2 regions of the Collinsella sp. AF15-51 genome follow, and region 2 is predicted to be linked to the other one. Evidence: riboswitches for the same ligand, from Rfam matches in the RefSeq annotation. Region 2 holds a riboswitch; the other holds the start of a gene.
The links. A riboswitch is a leader RNA that binds a small molecule or an ion and turns the genes downstream of it on or off. The one in region 2 is predicted to bind thiamine pyrophosphate.
Positions count from the first base shown of each region.

Region 1: another riboswitch for thiamine pyrophosphate. It lies ahead of thiM (hydroxyethylthiazole kinase); the one in region 2 lies ahead of thiC (phosphomethylpyrimidine synthase ThiC).

Region 1 covers NZ_QRYG01000028.1:3,759-14,264, reverse strand. The annotation lists gene DWW51_RS09725 (hypothetical protein) at 1-261, shown strand, start outside; gene DWW51_RS09720 (carbohydrate-binding domain-containing protein) at 533-2,302, shown strand; gene DWW51_RS09715 (alpha/beta hydrolase) at 2,510-3,175, shown strand; gene DWW51_RS09710 (uracil-xanthine permease family protein) at 3,239-4,573, opposite strand; gene DWW51_RS09705 (5-methyltetrahydropteroyltriglutamate--homocysteine S-methyltransferase) at 4,696-5,829, opposite strand; gene DWW51_RS09700 (LysR family transcriptional regulator) at 5,985-6,881, opposite strand; gene DWW51_RS09695 (HAD-IIB family hydrolase) at 6,892-7,800, opposite strand; TPP riboswitch at 7,964-8,074, shown strand; gene thiM (hydroxyethylthiazole kinase) at 8,126-8,965, shown strand; gene DWW51_RS09685 (thiamine-binding protein) at 8,969-9,310, shown strand; gene DWW51_RS09680 (thiamine phosphate synthase) at 9,307-10,002, shown strand; gene DWW51_RS09675 (patatin family protein) at 10,104-10,506, opposite strand, start outside.
Region 2 covers NZ_QRYG01000005.1:74,619-85,124, reverse strand. The annotation lists gene DWW51_RS04125 (TIGR02452 family protein) at 1-956, shown strand, start outside; gene DWW51_RS04120 (GDSL-type esterase/lipase family protein) at 1,035-1,694, shown strand; gene thiD (bifunctional hydroxymethylpyrimidine kinase/phosphomethylpyrimidine kinase) at 2,035-2,865, opposite strand; gene thiC (phosphomethylpyrimidine synthase ThiC) at 3,044-4,378, opposite strand; TPP riboswitch at 4,371-4,486, opposite strand; gene DWW51_RS04105 (hypothetical protein) at 4,550-5,065, shown strand; gene DWW51_RS04100 (YaaA family protein) at 5,106-5,915, opposite strand; gene DWW51_RS04095 (aminopeptidase) at 6,019-7,416, opposite strand; gene polA (DNA polymerase I) at 7,583-10,327, shown strand.

The DNA of each region.
Region 1 (10,506 bases), on a different contig from region 2:
GCCGCTGTCGCCAAGCGCACGGTCACCGTGCCTCCCGAGGAGATCAAACCCGAGGAGAAGCCAGGCGAGACCAAGCCCGAGGGTTCCAAGTCCGAGGGCACGAAGACAACCAAGACCGTTGCAGTTGCAGCCACGGGAGCCAAGACCACCGGCAAGCTCGCGGCAACCGGCGACGCCTCGAGCGCAGCCATCATAGCGACCGCCCTTGTAGGAACGGCCGCTATCGTCACAGGCGCCCTGGCGAGTCGCAAACGCTCGTAAACACTTTTTCGCACAGGACGGGTGGATCGCGGCCCTTACCTTTCTCGTCTACTTCTTCGTAGCGTAAGGGCAAGGCTGCAAAAGCTGAACAATAAAGCGCGGAGTCGCCATGCGGCCCCGCGCTTTTCTTTTAGCGTCGGTCCCTGCGCCGGCGTGCGGCCTATTTCTCCCCCATTTTGGCCATTTTGCCCTCCAAACGGCACTACCGCCGGCAACATCCAGCAGATACGCTGAATCTAGTCGTATAGGCCCTATGAGAACGGGAGCAACCATGGCAGCCTTGTTCACGACCCCCAAACGCAATGACGCTACCGCCGGAACCCATGTTGCCGAACCCGACGTTCGCCGTCGCATAGGACTCGCGCACGGCAGCTGGCGCCGCGTGACGCGCCGCATCGTCGCGGGCGCCGTGTGCGCGCTCACGGTGAGCTCGCTGCTCATGCCGAGCGTCTCGCTCGCAGCGGAATGGGTCAAGGTCGGCGGCAACAAGTACAACACCGCGGCGAGCGACGAGGCCGGTACCTGGTCGTGGGACGGCGCCGACGACTTGAAGCTCAACAACTATAACGGCGGCGAGATCCAGGCCGCAGGCAAGCTCAACGTGAATTACTCGGGAACCAACATCGTCACTGCCGACTGGATCGAAGGCATCAAGGCTTCTCATGGCACTAACGAGAATGCCGAGCTCAATATCCAAGGCGACGCGGGCAGCACGCTCAGCGTGACATCTACTGAGGACGCTATCCTCTCCACGGGTAATATCAACATCGACGGAGCCGGATCCGTCAACGCCACGAGCACTGGGTCTGATGCCATCAATGCCGGGGGTGATCTCGCTATCAAAGGTTCGGGCAACGTCAACGCCACGGGTGCATCGGATGGCATCAGGGCAAACGGCAATATCACGATTGACGACAGCGGAGCCGTCACCGCCAGAGCTACCGAGGACAAGGGTATTGGAACCGACAAGAACCTCACCATCAAGGGTGGCGGGACGGTCGAGGCAAGCTCAGCCGATGGTGAGGCCCTTTGGAGCGGCGGCAATATCAACATCTCGGACGGCAGCCAGGTCAAGGCAAGCTCAGAGAAAGACGCTGCCGTCGAGGCCAAGGGCAGCCTCGCAGCCACAAACGCCTCCCTCAACGTAAACGGTGTTGAATATGGCGTCTATGCCCACAAGGGCATCACCCTCGATCATGCAAACGTGACGGTCCGTGCAGGTAAAGGCAGATACGGTGGCGCCATCGCCCTCTTCACCTACCAGGACGACATCGTCGTCAAGAACGGCTCCACCGTGGACGCGTTTGCGGAAGGCGAGGTTTCGGCTGCATTCTCCACCAGAAACGATCGACCCAACGAGAAGGGTGGCCACATCTACATCAGCGACTCCGTTGTCAAGGCCATAGCCCGCTATGTCGAGAACGGCGACGGCCCCACCCCCTACAGCGAAAACCAAGATGGCGAGACGAGGCGCGAACCCCAAGGCGAGAACATCGGCATCGTCGCCCAGACCAGCGAGGGCATTATGCCCGCGACCATCTCCATTGTCCGCAGCAAGGTCACGGCCGAAGGAGACACGGCGGCGATCTTCGCCCTTGCCATGAGCGCGGACGGCAAGACAATCGGCACCATCAAGATTGAGAACGCCGCCATCCAGACGCCCGAAGGCGGCAAGGTCATTGACTATCGCAAGCTCCGTGACGGCATCTACGAAGCAGGCCAAGCCATCGGCACGGGCGACGCCACGGTCGACTCCCTCTATATCAAAGCAGTCGCCAAAAGCACGACCATCGCACCTCCCGAGGTAGCCAAGCCGGAAGACCCCAAGCCCGACGAGACCAAGCCCGCGGAGTCCAAGCAGAACCCCAAGCCTGAGGGCTCAAAGCCGACCAAGGCCGTTGCGGCTTCAACCACGAAAGCCAAGACTACCGGCGTGCTCGCGGCAACCGGCGACACCTCGGGTGCGGCCATCGTGGCAACCGTCCTTGCGGGAACAGCCGCTATCGCCGCAGGCACCATGGCGAGCCGCAAGCGCTCTTAGACGCCTCTGCGCACATGGCAGCTCCCGCGAAGACCCCGAGCCCCAGCACCGTTTAACAACGCCACCGCCGAGCTCCCCTCCGGCGGTGGCGTTTTCCATATGCGTCCGCAGGGTATGCACGAGATTGTCTTTGGTCTAGCCCAACCTGCATGAGCCGGCGTGCGACAATGGGGGCCGTCGATATCACAACGCCGAGAGAAGCCCGTCATGGAAGCGCATCAAAAGCAGATAACCATTCATGCACAGCATGCCGAAAGCGCACCAGTCATCTATCTTCCCGCGGTCATGGGCGACGGCACGGAGGTTTATGAACGCTGCCGAGAGCTCAACTGCCCGCCCTTCACGCTTGTCGGCATTGGCAGCCTCAACTGGAATCGCGAGCTGAGCCCCTGGGGATGCGACGGAACCGTGCGCGATGCCGAGCCCTTTGGCGGTCAGGCATCCGGTTTTCTTGATGAGCTGCTGAATCAGATAATCCCCCAGGTCGAGTCGTCGCTTCCTCGGCCGCCCACCTGGCGCGGCATTGCCGGCTACTCGCTGGCAGGCCTCTTTTCGCTTTGGGCCCTCTGGCAGACCGATGCCTTTGACCGCGCTGCAAGCGCATCGGGGTCCCTGTGGTTTCCCGGCTTTATCGACTATGCGCATAACCACGCGATGACAGCTACGCCCAGCGCCGTCTATCTGTCGCTCGGCAAAAAGGAGACCAAGACACCCAACCGCATGATGCGGCACGTACTCGACGATACGCACGCAATGGAAAAGCTGCTCGGCGACCGAGGCATCCCCGCGGCCTTCGAACTCAACCCCGGCAATCACTTTGCCCAGACCGACCTGCGCATGGCGCATGGCATCCACTGGATACTCACGCACTAAAAATGGCTCCCACACGTTGCAGCACGCATGGGAGCCATAGTAAGCCCTATCAACAGCCAGCCGTTACTCGGCGGCTTCCTCGAGTTCGGAAACGTCGAACTCAAAGTCGTTACCGGGCAGGATGGCGTTGAGCACAATGCCCACCAGCGAGCCCACGGCAAGGCCCGAAAGCGAAATCGTCACGCCGCCCAGCTCCAGCACAATGGCGCCGGTGGTACTGTAGGCAATGCCGAGCGAAAGCACGAGCACCAGAGCCGCCACCAGCACGTTGCGGTTGTTCTGGAAATCAACCTGGTTCTCGATGAGGTTACGTACACCAACGGCGCTGATCATGCCGTAGAGCACGAGCGACACACCGCCGATAACGCACGCCGGCATGGCGGCAATCACCGCAGCAAACTTGGGGCAGAACGAAAGCACAATGGCACAGCAGGCGGCAATGCGAATCACGCGCGGGTCGAACACGCGCGTCAGGGCAAGCACACCGGTGTTCTCACCATACGTCGTATTGGCAGGGGCGCCAAAGAGCGATGCCAAGATAGTCGCCAGGCCATCGCCGAGCAGGGTACGGTGCAGACCGGGATCGGCAATGTAATTGCGTTCGCAGGTAGAGCCAATGGCGGAAATATCTCCAATGTGCTCAATCATGGTCGCAAAGGCCAGTGGCATGATGGTGATAATGGCCGTCGTGGCAAGACTGCTATCGAACTGCGGTCCAAAGAGCGCGAACACGGTGTTGTCCCACACGACAGGTAGACCGACCCACGGCGCGGCGGCAACCCCCGAAAAATCAACCTCGCCCAGCACCGCCGCAACGGCATAGCTCACCACAACGCCCAGCAGAATCGGCACGATCTTGACCATGCCGCGGCCCCAAATGTTGCAGATGATGATCACGGCAACGGCAATAGCAGCAACAAACCAGTTGGTCTGGCAGTTAGCAATGGCAGAGCTTGCCAGGATCAAGCCGATGGAAATGACGATGGGACCGGTCACCACCGGCGGGAAGAAACGCATGACACGCTTGGCGCCAAAGGCGCGGAACAGGGCCGCAAGCACCGGATAGAGCAGGCCGGCACAAGCAACGCCCAGACAAGCGTAGGGCAAAAGCTCGGCCTCGCCGTTGGGTGCAATGGCGGCATAACCCGCGATAAAGGCAAACGACGAGCCCAGGAACGCGGGCACCTTACCGCGCGATAGAAAATGAAACAGCAGTGTGCCGATGCCGGCGAACAGAAGCGTCGTCGAAACGGAAAGGCCGGTGAGCACGGGCACGAGCACCGTGGCTCCGAACATCGCAAACATGTGTTGCAAACCCAACACGAACATGCGCGGGCGGCCGAGCGACGATGCATCGTAGATGGCATCGGTGACGGCGGGCGTCGAGGATTGGGACATGGAAGTCCTTTCGAATGGAAGGGCGATCAGGCATATCGGATAACCTGCCCGAACGATACGATCCGAACCATTGTACGCGATATGCAGTACCTCGCACGCGCCGCCACCTGCAAACGCTAGCGCTATTTCCAAACGCGCTCGGCAATACGCCTGACCAGCGCAATCTTTGCCCACTGCTCGTCCTCGGTCAGCTTATTGCCAATCTCGCAGCTGGCAAAGCCACACTGCGGAGACAGATACAGGTTCTCGAGCGGCACGTACTTTGCCGCCTCGCGGATGCGCTCGACGATAACATCCTCGTTCTCGAGCTCTGCCGCCTTGGTGGTCACCAAGCCCAGCACGACCTTCTTGCCGGGAGCAACGTACTTGAGCGGCTCAAAACCACCGGCGCGGGGCGTGTCGAACTCCAGATAGAACGCGTCAACGTCCTCACGCGCAAACAGGTACGGCGCGATGGGGTCGTAGCCGCCCTCAAAAGCGTAGGTGGAGTGGTAGTTGCCGCGGCATACATGCGTGTTGATAACCAGATCGTCGGGCTTGCCCTCGATGGCGGCATTGTTGAGCGCCACGCCCAGCTCGCTTACCTTTTGCAGGTCGACCGGGCTCATGCCGGTTTTGGCAACAAAATCGGTATCGCAGTAGATGCCCCAGGTGCAGTCATCAAACTGGATGTTGCGGCAGCCCGCGGCATACAGGTCAGCAATCACGGTGCGGTATGCTGCGGCAATGGCATCGACGAGCTCTTCGTCGGTCTTGTAGACGGCGTGCAGACTCTCCTGCTGGCCATCGCAGCGGTCGAGTGTGACTTCGGAGAACGTCTGGATCGGCGCCGGAATGGTCTGGCGCGCGACCTGGCCCTCTCCCTCGAGCGACTTGATAAATTTGAAGTGCTCGACGAACGGATGATTCTCGCCGCTAATGGGACCGGTTACCACGGCGGTGTCGGCGGTAGTCTCCTCATCGTGGAACATGTAGCCCGTGCGCGAGGCGCGGCGCTCAATGCCGTTGAGGCCCCACATAAAATCGAGGTGCCAGTAGCTGCGGCGGAACTCGCCATCGGTAATCACCTGCAGGCCGGCAGCCTTCTGCTTGGCCACTAAGTCGCGGATGGCCTCGTCCTCGACGGCCTTAAGGCCGGAAGCGTCGAGTTTACCCGCGACATAGGCGGCACGGGCGTCCTTTACAGCCTGCGGACGAAGAAAACTGCCGACGATATCGGCACGAAACGGCGCGTTCGGTTGAATCGAAGTGCTCATAGATATCTCCCTTTGCATTGGTTGCTTTACTGGGACAGAGTATGAGCGCTCATATGGACATCGTAAAATATATGTTTATAACAGTTTGATATAGATGCTTCCTATATCAGTTTGGACTGCCATAAAGAGATTTGACCCGCGCAGAACGCAGCAGTCTAGATGTGCTGACGAATCGCTTCGATATAGGCCTGCCCGTAGCGCGTAAGTGTCGTGTTCTTGCGCGTGATGATGCCAATCTCCATGTACTCGTCTACATCGAGCGGAATCGAGATAATACCGGGGCCGTTAAGTTCATGGCTGATCACGCCCGAACACACCGTGTAACCGTTAAGGCCCATAGCTAGGTTGAACAGCGTCGCACGGTCGCGCACGCGGATATTCTTGCGGCGCTCAAAGGTCGAGGTCAGCTCCTCGGAATAGTAAAACGAGTTGTAGCTGCCCTGCTCATAGGACAGGAACGGGTAGTCTTCCAAGTCCTCGAGCGTCACACTCGAGCGACCCGCCAGCGGATGGTCGGAGCACACAAAGACATGCGGCGTAGCGCAGAAGAGTCCTTCGAATACGAGCTCGTTGGCCGCCAGCATGCGCTCGATGACCTCGCGATTGTGCTCCGACAGATACAGGATGCCGAGCTCGCTTTTCATATGCGCGACGTCCTCGATAATCTCGTGGGTCTGTTCCTCGCGCAGGGTAAAGTCGTAGCGCGCGGCATCGAACTCGCGGATTACATCGACAAATGCATTAACGGCAAAGGAATAATGCTGGCAGCTCACACTAAAGTGCGGCACCTGCTCGGACGTGCCTTTGTACTTGCCCTCGAGCAGGTCGGCCTGGTCGAGCACCTGGCGCGCGTAGCCCAAGAAGGTCTCGCCTTCCTCGGACACAATGACGCCCTTGTTGGTGCGCTCAAAGATGTGTACACCCATCTCGTTTTCGAGATCGCGAATTGACGCGGTAATCGAAGGCTGCGACACAAAGAGCCGGCGCGAGGCCTCGGTGATGCTGCCGCATTCGGCAACTTTGACGACATATCTGAGCTGCTGGAGCTTCATGGCTTTCTCCCTAGACGTTCGTGACGTCGAAACCCGTCGCGTCCATCTGACGCATAAACGACGGCATCTCCCCCGTCGCGGCGCAGGCGGCAATCTGATGCAGAGCCCCGGCAACCGCACCATCTGCCGCAGCGCCGATATGCCAGCGCGCGGCAGCCGTGACGGCCTCGTTAGCATTGGCGACTGCAACGGAATTGGGAACGGCATCGATCATGGGCAAATCGTTATCGGAATCGCCGAATACGGCCACCTCGTCGGGCGTCAGGCCCAAAGCGCGCGCCAGCTCCAGCGCAGCACAGCCCTTGTCCCAGCCGGTCGGAAGAACGTCGAACAGGCGCACGCGGTTGTTGGGAAACACGAGCGAGAGCTCCGGCACCTCGGCGGCAACACGCTCGCGCAGCTCGGCGAGCTCCTCGCGCGAACGGGCACTCCAGATATTCGCCTTGTATACCGGGGCATCGTCAACGACAGGGCGACAGGGAGCCTCTTCGCCCTTGAGCCACGCGTTGCCGCCTGACTCCATGGCGTGACGCACACGCTCGGGATCGCTTGTCACGCAATAGGCGTCGTTGTCCCAAAAGTCATCACCCAGACGGTAGACCTTCAAATAGGTATCGTCGGTCTCTTGCTCCAGGTAGTCGGCCAGGCGCATAAGGGCATCGTTATCAGTTGCGCGCGAGGCAACCGCCTCGCCATCGACAAACATCACCTGGCCGTTACAGAACGCACCGGTCGAAAAACACTCGGAGCGGTTTTTGAACATCCAGCCCATCGCGGACGGCTGACGACCCGAAACCGGCCCAAAGTGCAGACCCGCCGCCTGCATGGCATGAATGCCCTCAATGGCGTAGTCGCTGGCGCCGTCATGCCCGGCTGGAATCAGCGTATCGTCCATATCGGTCAGCACAAGTTTGATCATAAGGTCCCCTCGGTCATTCTTTATCCCGTCTATTGTAACGACCTGCCAATAAGGGACAGGTTTATCTTGGCAGGTTTTATCTGGGAAAATGCAGCACCCCTGTTGCCACCTGCCAAAATAAACCTGCCCCTTTTTGGCAGGTGCGCTAGTATAGGGAACAACAGATTCGATGCGGGAGTGCCGGCGGTGCAAACCACAAGGCTGAGAGGGCATAGGGCCCAATCCTTTGAACCTGTCAGTTAATGCTGGCGTAGGGAGCATGCCGCCTTTACAGGGGCGCTGTCTATGCACAGCGCCCCTTTTCTATGCCAAGGAGGCATGTGCAGTGATTGATTCGGAACAGCTTAAGCAACATATGGTCAAGGCCGTAGAGGAGATTCGAGCCACCAATCCGATGGCCGGCTCCATCACCAACACGGTGACGATCGACTTTGTCGCCAACGCGCAGCTCGCCGTGGGCGGTTCGGCCGCCATGGCCTATCTGCCCGACGAGGGCGAGGCGCTCGTTGCCGGCGGCGGCGCCATCTATCTCAACATGGGCACGCTCTTCCCCATCTACGAGCAGACGATTCCCCGCGCGGCCAAGGCGGCACACGACGCCGACAAGCCCTGGGTGCTCGATCCGGTGGGTCTGGGCATCGGTAGCCTGCGCACCCAGCTGGTAAACGAGCTCAAGCAGTACAAGCCCGCCATCGTACGCGGCAACGCCTCCGAGATCATCGCACTCTCCGGCCTGTGGGGTCTTGAGGGCGAGTCGGCCGATCTGAGCCGCGTACGTGGTGTCGATACCACCGACACGGTCGACGCCGCCCGCGATGCCGCCGTGGCGCTCGCTCGCTACACCGACGGCGCCGTTGTGGTCTCGGGCGAAGTCGACCTGATTACCGACGGCACGACCGTGGCCAAATCCCACGGCGGCAGCCCGCTCATGTCCAAGATCACCGGCTGCGGTTGCTCGCAGGGCGGCGTGCTGGCCGTGTACGCCTGTGCTACCGATCCGTTTACGGCAGCAGTCTGCGGCACCGCCGTCTACAACGTTGCCGGCACGCGTGCCGCCGCCGTCGCCGATGCCCCGGCAAGCTTTAAGGTCGCCTTTATCGACGAGCTCTACCGCGCGACCGCCCAGGATATTGCCGACAACCAACTCGAACTCGAGGAGGCATAAGCCATGTCCGAGTCCACAACCAGCGCCGGCATGAACACACTCGTCGCCGTGGCCATCGCCCCGTGCGGCACCGGCGATGAGCTGTCCGCCGAGGTCGCCGAGGTCGTGCGCGTCATTCGCGAGAGTGGCCTTCCCAACCGCACCAGCTCGATGTTCACCGAGATCGAGGGCGACTGGGACGAGGTCATGCAGGTCGTGCGCGACGCAACCTTTGTGCTGGCGAGCAAGGGCATCCGGACCGAAGTCGTGCTCAAGGCAGATATTCGACCCGGATTTACCGACACCATGACCGGCAAACTCGAGCGCATGGAAGCGCAGATCAAAAAGCAGGAGGAAGCACGATGAGCATCCGCGACAACCTTGATATCTCCGCCTATCTGGTACTCGGCCCCGAAAACACCCTCGGGCGCCCCGTGGGCGATGTGGTGGCCCAGGCACTCGACGCCGGCTTTACCTGCATCCAGGTGCGCTCCAAGGTGGCAAGCGCCCGCGAGATCATCGCTCTGACGGGCGATGCCGCGCAGGCAATCGCACAGGCCGGCAAGACCGGTCAGGTCGCCCTGCTGATCGACGACCGTCTGGATTGTGTGCTTGCCGCGCGCGAGCAGGGCATTGCCGTCGACGGCGTACACGTGGGTCAGAGCGATATTCCCGTCGAGGTCTGTCGCAAGCTGCTGGGTCCCGATGCCATTGTGGGCCTTTCGGCCCGCTGCGAGGAGATGCTCGAGTACGTCAAGACCGCCGACATGAGCCTGGTCGACTACCTGGGCATCGGCCCGCTCCACGAGACCGAGACCAAGCGCGACTGCGGACGTGCGGCTGACGGTTCCATCATCACCAAGAGCTTTGAGGACCTGGCCGCACTCCACGTGGCAAGCCCCGTGCCCATCGTGGTGGGCGGCGGCGTCAAGACGGCCGACCTGCCGCAGCTCAAGGCCACCGGCGTCGATGGCTTCTTTGTGGTGAGCGCCGTCTGCAGTGCCGACGACCCCCACGCCGCAGCTAAGGAGCTCGTCGACACCTGGCAGCAGGCATAGGCATAGGCCGAGCAGCTGATTCGCAACCTCATATCTTCAATAGCGGAAGGCGCATCCCGGTTCGAACGTCCATTCCGGGATGCGCTTTCCGTATGCGAACCTTACCCCGCCAGATACGCTTCCAACGCCGGCAAAGTCGCCTCCGCATCGTGGCGACCGATCTGGTAGATGCGCTCGAGCTCATCGGGCTCGCGGCACAGCGACGGCACCTTCACCGATTCGCTCGGACGCACTACAAAAACCTCGCCGGCAGCCTCGCGGCGCGCCAAGTCGTCGAGCGTGGCATTGTAGACCTCATGCCGATGCTCAAGCGCTGCGACAAACTCCGGGTAGTGACGGAACATGCGCCGCAGCATGGGCATCACGCTGTTGGGCTGCTTTATATAGCCCGCCGGCTGCGTCAGCACCACCACGTTGCGGTCATAGCCCTGCGCAAACAGCCAAGCGCTGGGAATGGAATCAGCCACGCCGCCATCTAGGTACTTGCGGCCCTCAATGGCGACA
Region 2 (10,506 bases):
CTGCCGGCTTTGTCGCGGCGATGAAGGCCAAGGCCCAAGCGGCTGCGGCTGCCGAGGAGCCGGTTGCCGAGGAGTCTGAGTCCGTCGAGGTCGAGGCCGCTGAGGTTGCGTCCGTCGAGACCGAGGTCACGGACGAGTCTGCGCCTGCCGAGAAACCCGCAGAGACCGAGTCCGCGCCTGCCGAGGAGCCCGCTCCGACCCTGCCCGAGGTCACCGTGCTTGATGCCTCCGCCACGCAGGCCATTCTGGACAACGGCCGTGGCTATGCGCAGTTCTGCGACATGGCAGTGCTCGCCTTTGCCTCGTTCACCAACCCGGGTGGCGGCTACATCCAGGGCTATCTGGGCCAGGAGGCTACGCTCTGCGCCGATTCGTATCTGTACAACGTGCTCGACAAGCAGCGCAAGTGGTATGGCGAGAACCGTCGCCGCAATATCAACTGCGAGCTCTACCGCAACCGTGCGCTGGTAGTGCCTGCGGTGCGTTTTGACCGCAACCACGTGCATGCGTATGCCGATGTGATCGTGGCCGCCGCGCCCAATGCCAAGCGCGCACGCCAGGAGTACCGCGTGAGCGACGATGCGCTGCTGGACGCGCTGCGCGACCGTATCCGCTTTGTGCTCGCCATCTGCGACGAGCTGGGTCGCGAGAAGCTCGTACTGGGCGCTTGGGGCTGCGACAACAACGGTTTTGATGCCGAGGCCGTGGCCGAGATTTTCCGCAAGGAGCTCGCATCGGGCGACTTCAAGGTCAAGCAAGTCTTCTTTGCCGTGCCTTCTACGCGCTGGGATGAGGATTTTGCCAAGTTCGAGCACGTGCTGGCAAACTTCCCCGAGCGCAACGAGGAGTCCTATGCCCAGGTTGCCGCTCGCGCTGCGGCAGCTCGCGCCGCCGAGCAGGCCCAGGCTGCTACCGAGGATGATGAGGACGAGGACGATTGGCGCAAGTACCTGTAATCGGTACGTGCTGACAGATAGGTCGAGCCGACGGGAGAGGCTGCTTCCGTCGGCTTTTTACTGAGCGAGGGGCTTACGATGAAAAACGTTCTATGCTTTGGCGACAGCAACACCTATGGTTACGATCCGGCGGGCATGCGCGACGGCACCGCGGTGCGCTATGCGCAGGATGTGCGCTGGTGCGGCGTGGCCCAACGTGACTTAGGCGAGGGCTGGCATGTAATTGAAGAAGGCCTCAACGGCCGCACGACGGTACGCGACGACATGTGCCATCTGGACACCAATCTTAACGGCATCCGCGCACTTCCGATGCTGCTCGAGGCCCATAAGCCGCTGGACGCCATTGTGATCATGCTGGGCACCAACGACTGTAAGACGGTCTTTGGCGTGACAGCTTCCGATATCGCCCGTGGTGCCATGGCGTTGATTCGCGCCGTCCGTGCGTTTGCCTGGACCGATGCCGCGCCCTGCCCACGGATTCTGCTGATGGCACCTATCAAGATTAAGCCGCAGATCGCCGATGTATATATGACCGACTTTGACGAGCATTCCGTAGAAGCCTCGGAACATTTTGGTGAGTACTACGCGCATGTGGCTGAGCAGTTTGGCTGCGACTTTTTGAATGCCGCCGATTATGCCGAGCCGGGCGATATCGACTATCTGCATATGATGCCCGAAAGCCACGAGAGCTTGGGACATGCCGTGGCAGCCAAGCTCCAAGAGATGCTCGGTGAGTAGCGCGAGCCCAAGCCACCGCAAAGGTGCCTGCCCCCTTTGCGGTGGTTTTGGATCGTTTGTTTGTCTTGATCTGTAACAGTTGTAAGGTCGAAAACGGGCTAGATGTTACAGATTGAGATTATTTAGGTCGATATCGGTCGTTTGTCTCGATCTGTAACATCTAGGGTCGATTTTGCCGAGTTACTGTTACAGATTGAGATTATCTTCTCAGCGGAATTTGAATGTCTCGATCTGTAACAGGTGGGCCGAAAAATGGGCTCTAACTGTTACAGATCGAGATGTTTGTGGGAGCCACCGCAAAGGTGCCTGCCCCCTTTGCGGTGGCTCTGGGCTGTGAATCTTAATACTGCCACATGTGGTTGACGGGGCCGGAACCTTTGCCCATGTCAAAGCCAGCGGCGAGAGCGCCGGTCAGGTAGGCCTTGCCGGCGTTGATGGCGTCGGCAAGTTCCATGCCCTGGGCCAGCGCGCAAGCGATGGCGGATGAGAGCGTACAGCCGGTGCCGTGCGTGTTGCTGGTCTCAATGCGCTTGTGGCGAAACCACGTAGTGAGCGGATCGCCCAGATGGTTGCCCTCGTCATCGAGTGGCGCGGGCTCGGCCAATACATCGTTAGCCTCGTTGACAAGATGCCCACCCTTAACGAGGGATGCGCAACCAAAGCGGCGGGTGAGGAGCATGGCAGCATTTTGCTGTGTGCGCTCGGAGTCGACCTCGTAGTCAAGCAGGGCCATGGCCTCGGGAATATTGGGCGTGATGACGGTTGCTAGTGGGAACAGGCGGCGGGTGAGTGCCTCGGAGGCATCCTCGGCAATCAAGCGCGCGCCCGAGGTGGCGACCATGACGGGGTCGACGACCACGTTCGTTGCGTTCCAGGCGCTCAAGCGGTCGGCGATGACTTCGATAATCTCGACAGAAGAAACCATGCCGATCTTGACGGCGCTTGGGCGGATATCGTCAAAGACAGCGTCAATTTGCGCGGCTACGATATCTGGCGAGATATCCTGCACGGCGGTGACGCCCAGTGTGTTTTGCGCTGTAATGGCGGTTATGGCCGTCTCGGCATACAGGCGGTGCGCCGTGATGGTCTTGATGTCGGCCTGAATGCCGGCACCGCCGCTGGAATCGGATCCCGCGATGGATAGAACGGCGGGTACCTTACTGCGATCCATGCTCACTCCCTTGTCCGGTCGGATTCAAATGGGTCTTTAAGTCTGCATTATAAAGATGCCCGGGCCGGCTGTATTCCGAACCCGGGCGGGCGATGCAATCTTTACGCAAATGTAAGCAAATGTTCACATGTCAACAATTGACGAACACCATGTTACCGATTGCGGCTCCGGTGACGCGTTAATCCTCCATGCCGAGGTCGATCGTTGTGCCTTCGAACACCTTGTTAACGGTACGGACGGCGCACATCTTGCCACACATGGTGCAAGTGCCCTCGGTGGCGGCGGGAGACTCCTCGTAGCGCTTCTTGCCCGTAACTGGGTCGAGCGCGCACTTCCACATGGCGTCCCAGTCGAGCTTGCGGCGTGCCTGGCCCATCTTGTCGTCCATGTCGCGGGCGTGCGGCACCTTCTTGGCGATATCGGCGGCGTGTGCGGCGATCTTGGTAGCCATGAGGCCATCGAGCACGTCCTGGGCGTTGGGCAGGCACAAGTGTTCGGCCGGCGTCACGTAGCACAGGAAGTCGGCACCGGAGCTGGCGGAGATAGCGCCGCCGATGGCAGCGGTGATGTGGTCGTAGCCCACGCCGATATCGGTCACCAGCGGCCCCAGCACATAGAACGGGGCGTTGTGGCACAGGCGCTTCTGTAGCTTCATGTTGGCGGCGATCTCGTCGAGCGCCATGTGACCCGGGCCCTCGACCATGACCTGGACGCCGGCAGCCCAAGCGCGCTTGCACAGCTTGCCCAGCTCGATCATCTCGGCAGTCTCTGTGGCGTCGTTGGAGTCGTAGAGGCAGCCCGGGCGGCAGGAGTCGCCGAGCGAAATCGTCACGTCGTACTCGTGGCAGATCTCGAGCAGCTCGTCAAAGTACTCGTAGAAGGGGTTTTCGTTGCCGGTGACCTCCATCCAGCCAAACAGCAGCGAGCCGCCGCGGCTCACGATGTTCATGAGGCGGCCGGTCTCCTTAAAGGTCTTGGTGACCGACTTGTTGATGCCGCAGTGGATGGTCATAAAGTCCACGCCGTCCTCGGCGTGCGCGCGCACGACCTCGAACAGGTCATCCTTGGTAAGCTTGACCAGCGGCTTTTCCATGTAGCCGATGGCGTCGTACATGGGGACGGTGCCCACCATGAGCGGCGTCTCGTCGATGAGCTGCTGGCGGAACTGGCGCGTCTTGCCCGAGTTGGAAAGGTCCATGATGGCGTCGGCGCCAAAGTCCTCGGCGATCTTGACCTTCTTCCATTCCTCGGCGGCATCGGCTTTATCGCCCGAGATGCCCAGGTTGACGTTGACCTTAGTAGACAGGCCCTCGCCGACACCAAAGGCGCGCATGCCTTTTTTGATGTGCACGATGTTGGCGGGAATGGCGATGCGGCCGTCGGCCACGCGCTCGCGGATGTACTCGGGGTCGCGATGCTCGCGCTCGGCGACTTCCTTCATCTGCGGCGTGATCTGCCCGGCGCGGGCGAAGTCGATTTGCGTGACGAGCTTGGGCTCGGTCTGTGTGCTCATTGGCACGGCTCCCTTCGTTGGCATTACCCATATCAGGTTTGCGGGTCAGGGCGGGCGCGCCCAGTCTCAGCCTGCCGTCTTGTCCTGCAAGCTCCCCGTTTATGTAATGGGCTCAAGTATAGCTCGAATGGGTACGATTGGCCTAACGAGCGTGCCTGTGGGGAGGCGAACATGGAAGACAAGCATCTATATCGAGAGACGCAATGGGATGTATCGGCCGAGGAAAGCCGTGCGCACCATGGCCTTGTCGCGATTGGTTTTGCGGTGCTTGCTGTGCTGGTGATTGCCGTTTGTATCTGGACGTTTGGTGGTCGCGGCGGCGCTGCATGGGAGTTCGAGGCTGATGATAGCCTACCGATAATGACGGTGAAGGTCGCGGGTGGCAATACCGTTGCCGCGCCGGGCGACTATTGGTATCCGCGCGATGGATTTGTCCAGCTGCAGCTGAGCGGCGGTTCCATTCCTGGTGAAGAGATCGAGCGCGTGACCTTCGATGCGTCGCTTAAGACGCTGTCGGTCGAGCTCAAAGATCAAGGGGATGTGCCCACGACGATGGATATCGCGCTGACGGAATGGCGCTTGGAACCCCCATCGGGTGTTGCGGTGTCCGAGGTAGAGCACGTCAAGATTGTCTATCAGGACGGCTCGACAAACGGGATTGCAAAGGCCGATGGCTTAGCGGAATAGACGCCGTGCCTAGGCAGCACATTCAAAAGCGGCGGTGGTCCTACAAGGCCTGTTCGTTCAGGAAGACCAAAGTGTTTTTATTTGAAAGCTCGGGAAAGTGGCGATAGCCAACATCGAACGCGGTGAGCCCGCTTACATCCTCGAGCTTGTTTTCTGCCATCCAGCGCACCATGGAGCCGCGCGCCTTTTTGCTGGCGGTCGAGCGCTGGATGGGCTTGCCGTTGCGAATGCCTTCGCCAAAGAGGCATGTGACGGCCGTGGCGTCGCACGCGAGGCAGGGCAGAACGGCTTTGGCATACTCTATGCTGGCGAGGTTGACGATCGTGATGTTGGAGCCCGCCGGAGCGATGGCCCGTGCGAGCTTGTCGCCCCAAAACGCGTAGAGGTCTCGGGCATCGTCGACGGCAAGCTTCGCGCCCATCTCCAGCCGATACGGTTCAACGGCATGAAAGGGGCGTACGCATCCGTAAAGGCCCGAGAGGATCCACAGATGGTCTTGCAGCCATGCGAGCTGCGCGGAATCCATCACCTCGGGTGCCATGCTCTGGTATTGAATGCCGTGATAGGACATGACGGCAGGGGAGAGGTGGCGGGCGAGTGCGGGATTGTCGAGATCGCTGTTATTCAGGATGGGCCGGAACTCATGCAGGGTGTTGAGGCAAGGCCCCAGCAGTTTGTCACTCACGTTCCAGAGCGCCTGCAGGCCACCGCTGCCTTCATTCCGCTCGATATCTAGCAGTGCGCGGTGGAGGTGAGCCGTCTCGTGCGCAAAAGGTGGAATGCCCAGGACTTCAAAAGCATCTTGGGCCGCACGCATCTGCTTGGCGGGCGAAATGATGACCTGCAGCATGGACTCTCCTCTGCCAAAAAGGAAGTTGCGGTGGAATACGGTCTGTTTTGGCCATTTATGGGCCAGTTTAGTCCGTATTTCACCGCAACGGATGAAGGGTCGGTTAGGCGCGCTCGATGAAGGCCTTGTAGCCGCGATAGGCCTCGTAGATATCGGCCTTGTTGGCGACCTCCCACAGGGCGTGCATGGACAGGACGGCAACGCCGGAGTCGATGACGTTCATGCCATACTCGGCCATGATGTAGGCGATGGTGCCGCCGCCGCCCGCGTTGACGCGGCCGAGCTCGCAGGTCTGGAAGTCCACGCCTGCCTCGTCCATGATGTCGCGGATGAGAGCGACGTACTCGGCGTCGGCGTCGTTGGAGCCGCCCTTGCCACGGCTGCCCGTGTATTTGTTAAAGCACAGGCCGCGACCCATAAAGGCGGCGTTCTTGGTCTCGAACTTGCCGGCGTAGCCCGGGTCAAAGCCGGCGGACACGTCAGAGGAGAGCATGCGGCTGCGGGCGAGTGCGCGGCGCAGGGCCAGCGGGCTGCTCTCGCCGGCGAGCGTCATGATCTCGGCGACGGTGTTCTCGAAGAAACGGCTCGTCATGCCGGTGGCGCCCACGGAGCCGATCTCCTCCTTGTCGACGATGAGCGTGATACTCGTACGCTCGACGTCTGCCACGTTGATCTGGGCGAGCATGGAGGGGTAAGCGCAGACGCGGTCGTCGTGGCCATAGCCCAAGATCATGGAGCGGTCGAGACCCATGTCGCGGGCGGGGCCGGCGGGCACGACCTCGATCTCGGCGGAGAGGAAGTCCTCCTCCTCGACGTCGTACTGCTCCTTGAGGATATCCAGGAACATCTGCTTGACGGGCTCCTTGGGAGCGTCCTTGTCGTCCTCGTCAAACTTGACGGGGCGGCCGCCCACGATCACGTCGAGGATCTCGGCGTCGACGGCGTCCTTGGCGGGCTTGGCCATCTGCTCGCTCGAGAGGTGGATCAGCAGGTCGGAGATGGTAAAGACCGGGTCGTCGGCCTTGTCACCGATGTTGATGTCGACGGTGGTGCCGTCCTTTTTGCAGATGACGCCCACGAGTGCGAGCGGGGAAGCGACCCAGTGGTAGCTCTTGACGCCGCCATAGTAGTGCGTGTCGAGATAAGCCATGTCGCCGGCCTCGAAGGCGGGGTTCTGCTTGAGGTCCAGGCGCGGCGAGTCCACGTGGGCGCCCAGGATGTTAAAGCCCTGCTCGAGCGGGGCGGTGCCCAGGTTGACGAGCATGAGGTCCTTGCCGTGGTTGGCGGCGTACACCTTGTCGCCGGCCTTGAGCGCGCGGCCCTCGGCGATCACGGTCTCCAGATTGACGTAGCCCGCCTCCTCGGCCATCTTGATACCGGCCTTGACGCACAGGCGCTCGGTCTTGTTCTCACTCAAAAACCGCTTATAGCCGCGGCAAAGCTCCTCGAGCTCCTCGATCTGCTGTGGCGTGTACTTTTTCCATGCGCTGGGACGCTCCATGACGCAGGCTCCTTTCGGATCGATCGTGCTGGTTGATGTACCGTGAGCCATCGTATCACGCGCGGGCCCGCGGCGGCAGGGAAGCCTGATGTGCGGTGGCCGCGGGGCGGGGAGCGTGTAAACTGGTGTGAGCAAACCGTGCCCAGCCCAAAGCGAGGTATTCAATATGTCTGAAAAGCGCCGTACCTTTGCCGTCATCGACGGCAACTCGCTCATGCATCGCGCCTTCCACGCCGTGCCGCCGACCATGAACGCGCCGGACGGTCGCCCCACCAACGCGATCTTTGGTTTTCTGAACATGTTCCTCAAGATGATCGATGCCTTTAATCCCGACGGCGTTGTCGTGGCGTTTGACAAGGGCAAGCCGCGCGTGCGTATGGAGATGCTGCCGCAGTACAAGGCGCAGCGCCCGCCCATGGACCCCGACCTGCACGCGCAGTTCCCCATGATCAAGGAGCTGCTCGCCGCGCTCAACGTGCCCATTTTGCAGTCCGAGGGCTGGGAAGGCGACGATATCCTGGGAACCATGGCGCGCCTGGGCGAGGAGGCCGGCTGCGACATGCTGCTGGTGACCGGCGACCGCGACATGTATCAGCTCGTGACCGAGCACGTTAACGTGGTCTCGACTCGCAAGGGCCTGTCCGACGTGGCGATCATGACGCCCGAGAGCGTGGACGACCTGTATCACGGCATCACGCCGGCGCTCGTGCCCGATTTTTACGGTCTGAAGGGCGATACGTCGGACAACATTCCCGGCGTACCGGGCATCGGCCCCAAAAAGGCGAGTGCGCTCATCGCGCAGTACGGCAGCCTTGACGAGGTCATCGCGCATGCTGACGAGGTCAAGGGCAAGATGGGAGAAAACCTGCGCGCACACATCGACGACGCGCTGCTGAGCCGTAAGGTGGCGACCATCCGCACCGATGCACCCGTTGAGCTCGATTTTGAGGCGACGTCCTTCCCGGCGTTTTCCGCCGATGAGGTTTCCGCGGCGCTGGGCACGCTTGGTATCACCGCCATGCAGAACCGTTTCTTGGCGCTGATCGGCGGCGAGGGCGGGGCAGCTGCCAGCACGTTTGAGATTCCCGCCGTTTTGCGCGCAGCCGCCGGCGATGCTGGCGCGCTTGGTGCCGTTGCGGCTGAGGTCTCCCGCGTGATTGATGCCGGCGAGTGGGTCGCCGCCGTGGTGGACGATGACAAGGAAGAGGGCGCGCTCTTTGGGCTGACGCGCACGCTGTGGTTGGCGACGTCCAAGGGCCTGTTTGCGCTCGAGGAGGGCGACAGTGGTGCGGCGGCTGAGGTTGAGGGCTTCAACTTCGCCCACGGCGTGATTGCCGGCGTGCTCGCGCGTCTGTTTATGGAAGGCCGTGTGGCGAGCCCGGATATGAAGGCGCTTCTGCATGAGCTTTCGCCCATCGATTCTTCTGAGCTCGAGCTCATGGATCCGCTGGCAGTCGATTCCACGCGCATCTTCGATACCGTTGTTGCCGCCTACCTGTTGGATTCCGACCGCTCCGAGTTTGACGAGGTGTATCTGGCCGATACGTATCTGCAGATGGCGCTGCCTGCGGCGCGCGGCGCAGAGGGTGCTGGCGAGGACGCTCCTGCGCCCGCCGCTCGCACGGCGGCCTTGACGCTGGCGCTGGTTGCACCGCTGCGTGACCGCATGGCCCGCGAGAACGCCGCCAACGTGTTCGATGGGATCGAGATGCCGCTCGTGCCGGTGCTTGCCAAGATGGAGCGCGCGGGCATGCTCGTGGACCCCGACCGCCTGCACAGTCTGTCCGAGGGCCTGGCGACCCAGATTGCCGATGTCGAGCGCAGCATTCGCGACCTGGCCGGCGACGAGACCTTTAACATCGGCAGCCCCATGCAACTCTCGCACGTGCTGTTTGATGTTATGGGACTTCCGACCAAGGGCCTCAAAAAGACCAAGCGCGGCTACTATTCGACCAACGCCAAGGTGCTGAGCGACCTTGCCCGCGACCACGAGATCGTGCGCCTGATTTTGGACTGGCGTGAGAAGTCCAAGATTAAGTCGACCTATCTGGACACGCTGGGCCCGCTGCGCCGTGGTGACGGGCGTGTGCACACCACGTACAACCAGACCATCACCGCGACGGGGCGTTTGTCTTCGAGCGACCCCAATCTGCAAAACATTCCGACGCGCTCGGAGCTGGGGCGTACCGTCAAGACGGCGTTCTCGGCGGGCGAGGGCAGCGTCTTTTTGGCGGTGGACTACTCGCAGATCGAGCTGCGCCTGCTCGCGCATCTTTCGGGTGACGAGCACCTGGTGCGCGCCTTCAACGAGGGCGAGGACTTCCATGCCGAGACGGCCGCGCGCGTATTTGGCGTGCCGGTGTCCGAGGTGACACCCGACCTGCGTAGCCGCGCCAAGGCCGTGAACTTTGGCATCGTGTACGGTCAGCAGGCCTATGGTCTGTCGCAGTCGCTGCACATCTCGATGGCCGAGGCGCGCGATATGATCGATCGCTACTACGAGGCCTACCCGGGCGTGCGTACGTTCCTCGACAGCGTGGTGGCACGTGCCAAGCAGACGGGCTACGCCGAGACCATGTACGGCCGCCGGCGTCATATTCCGGAGCTCAAGGCCAAAAACCCGCAACTCCGCGGCTTTGGCGAGCGCACGGCCATGAACCACCCCATGCAGGGCACCGCGGCCGACATCATCAAGATCGCCATGGCCCGCGTAAGCCGCCGCCTGGAAGAAGAGGGTTTTGCCGCCCACATGATCCTGCAGGTACACGACGAACTGGACTTTGAGTGCCCCGTCAACGAAGTCGAGCGCCTTACCGCCATGGTCCGCGACGTCATGGAGCACGTCGTAGACCTACGTGTACCCCTCATCGCCGAAGCCAGCACCGGCATAACCTGGGCCGACGCGAAATAGGAAAGCAACCACAGTTCCAAAGTAACCGAAAACAGAAGGACGCCCCTCATCAACAAGGAGCGTCCTTCGTTCAATTAAATTCAGCCAAGTATCTAGGCGCCAAGACGCCATCCAGGCGGCAAGCAAGTAGCCCAAGGACCTGGCCGGGCGAGTCGGGTAAGTTTTTCGTAGATTCCGCA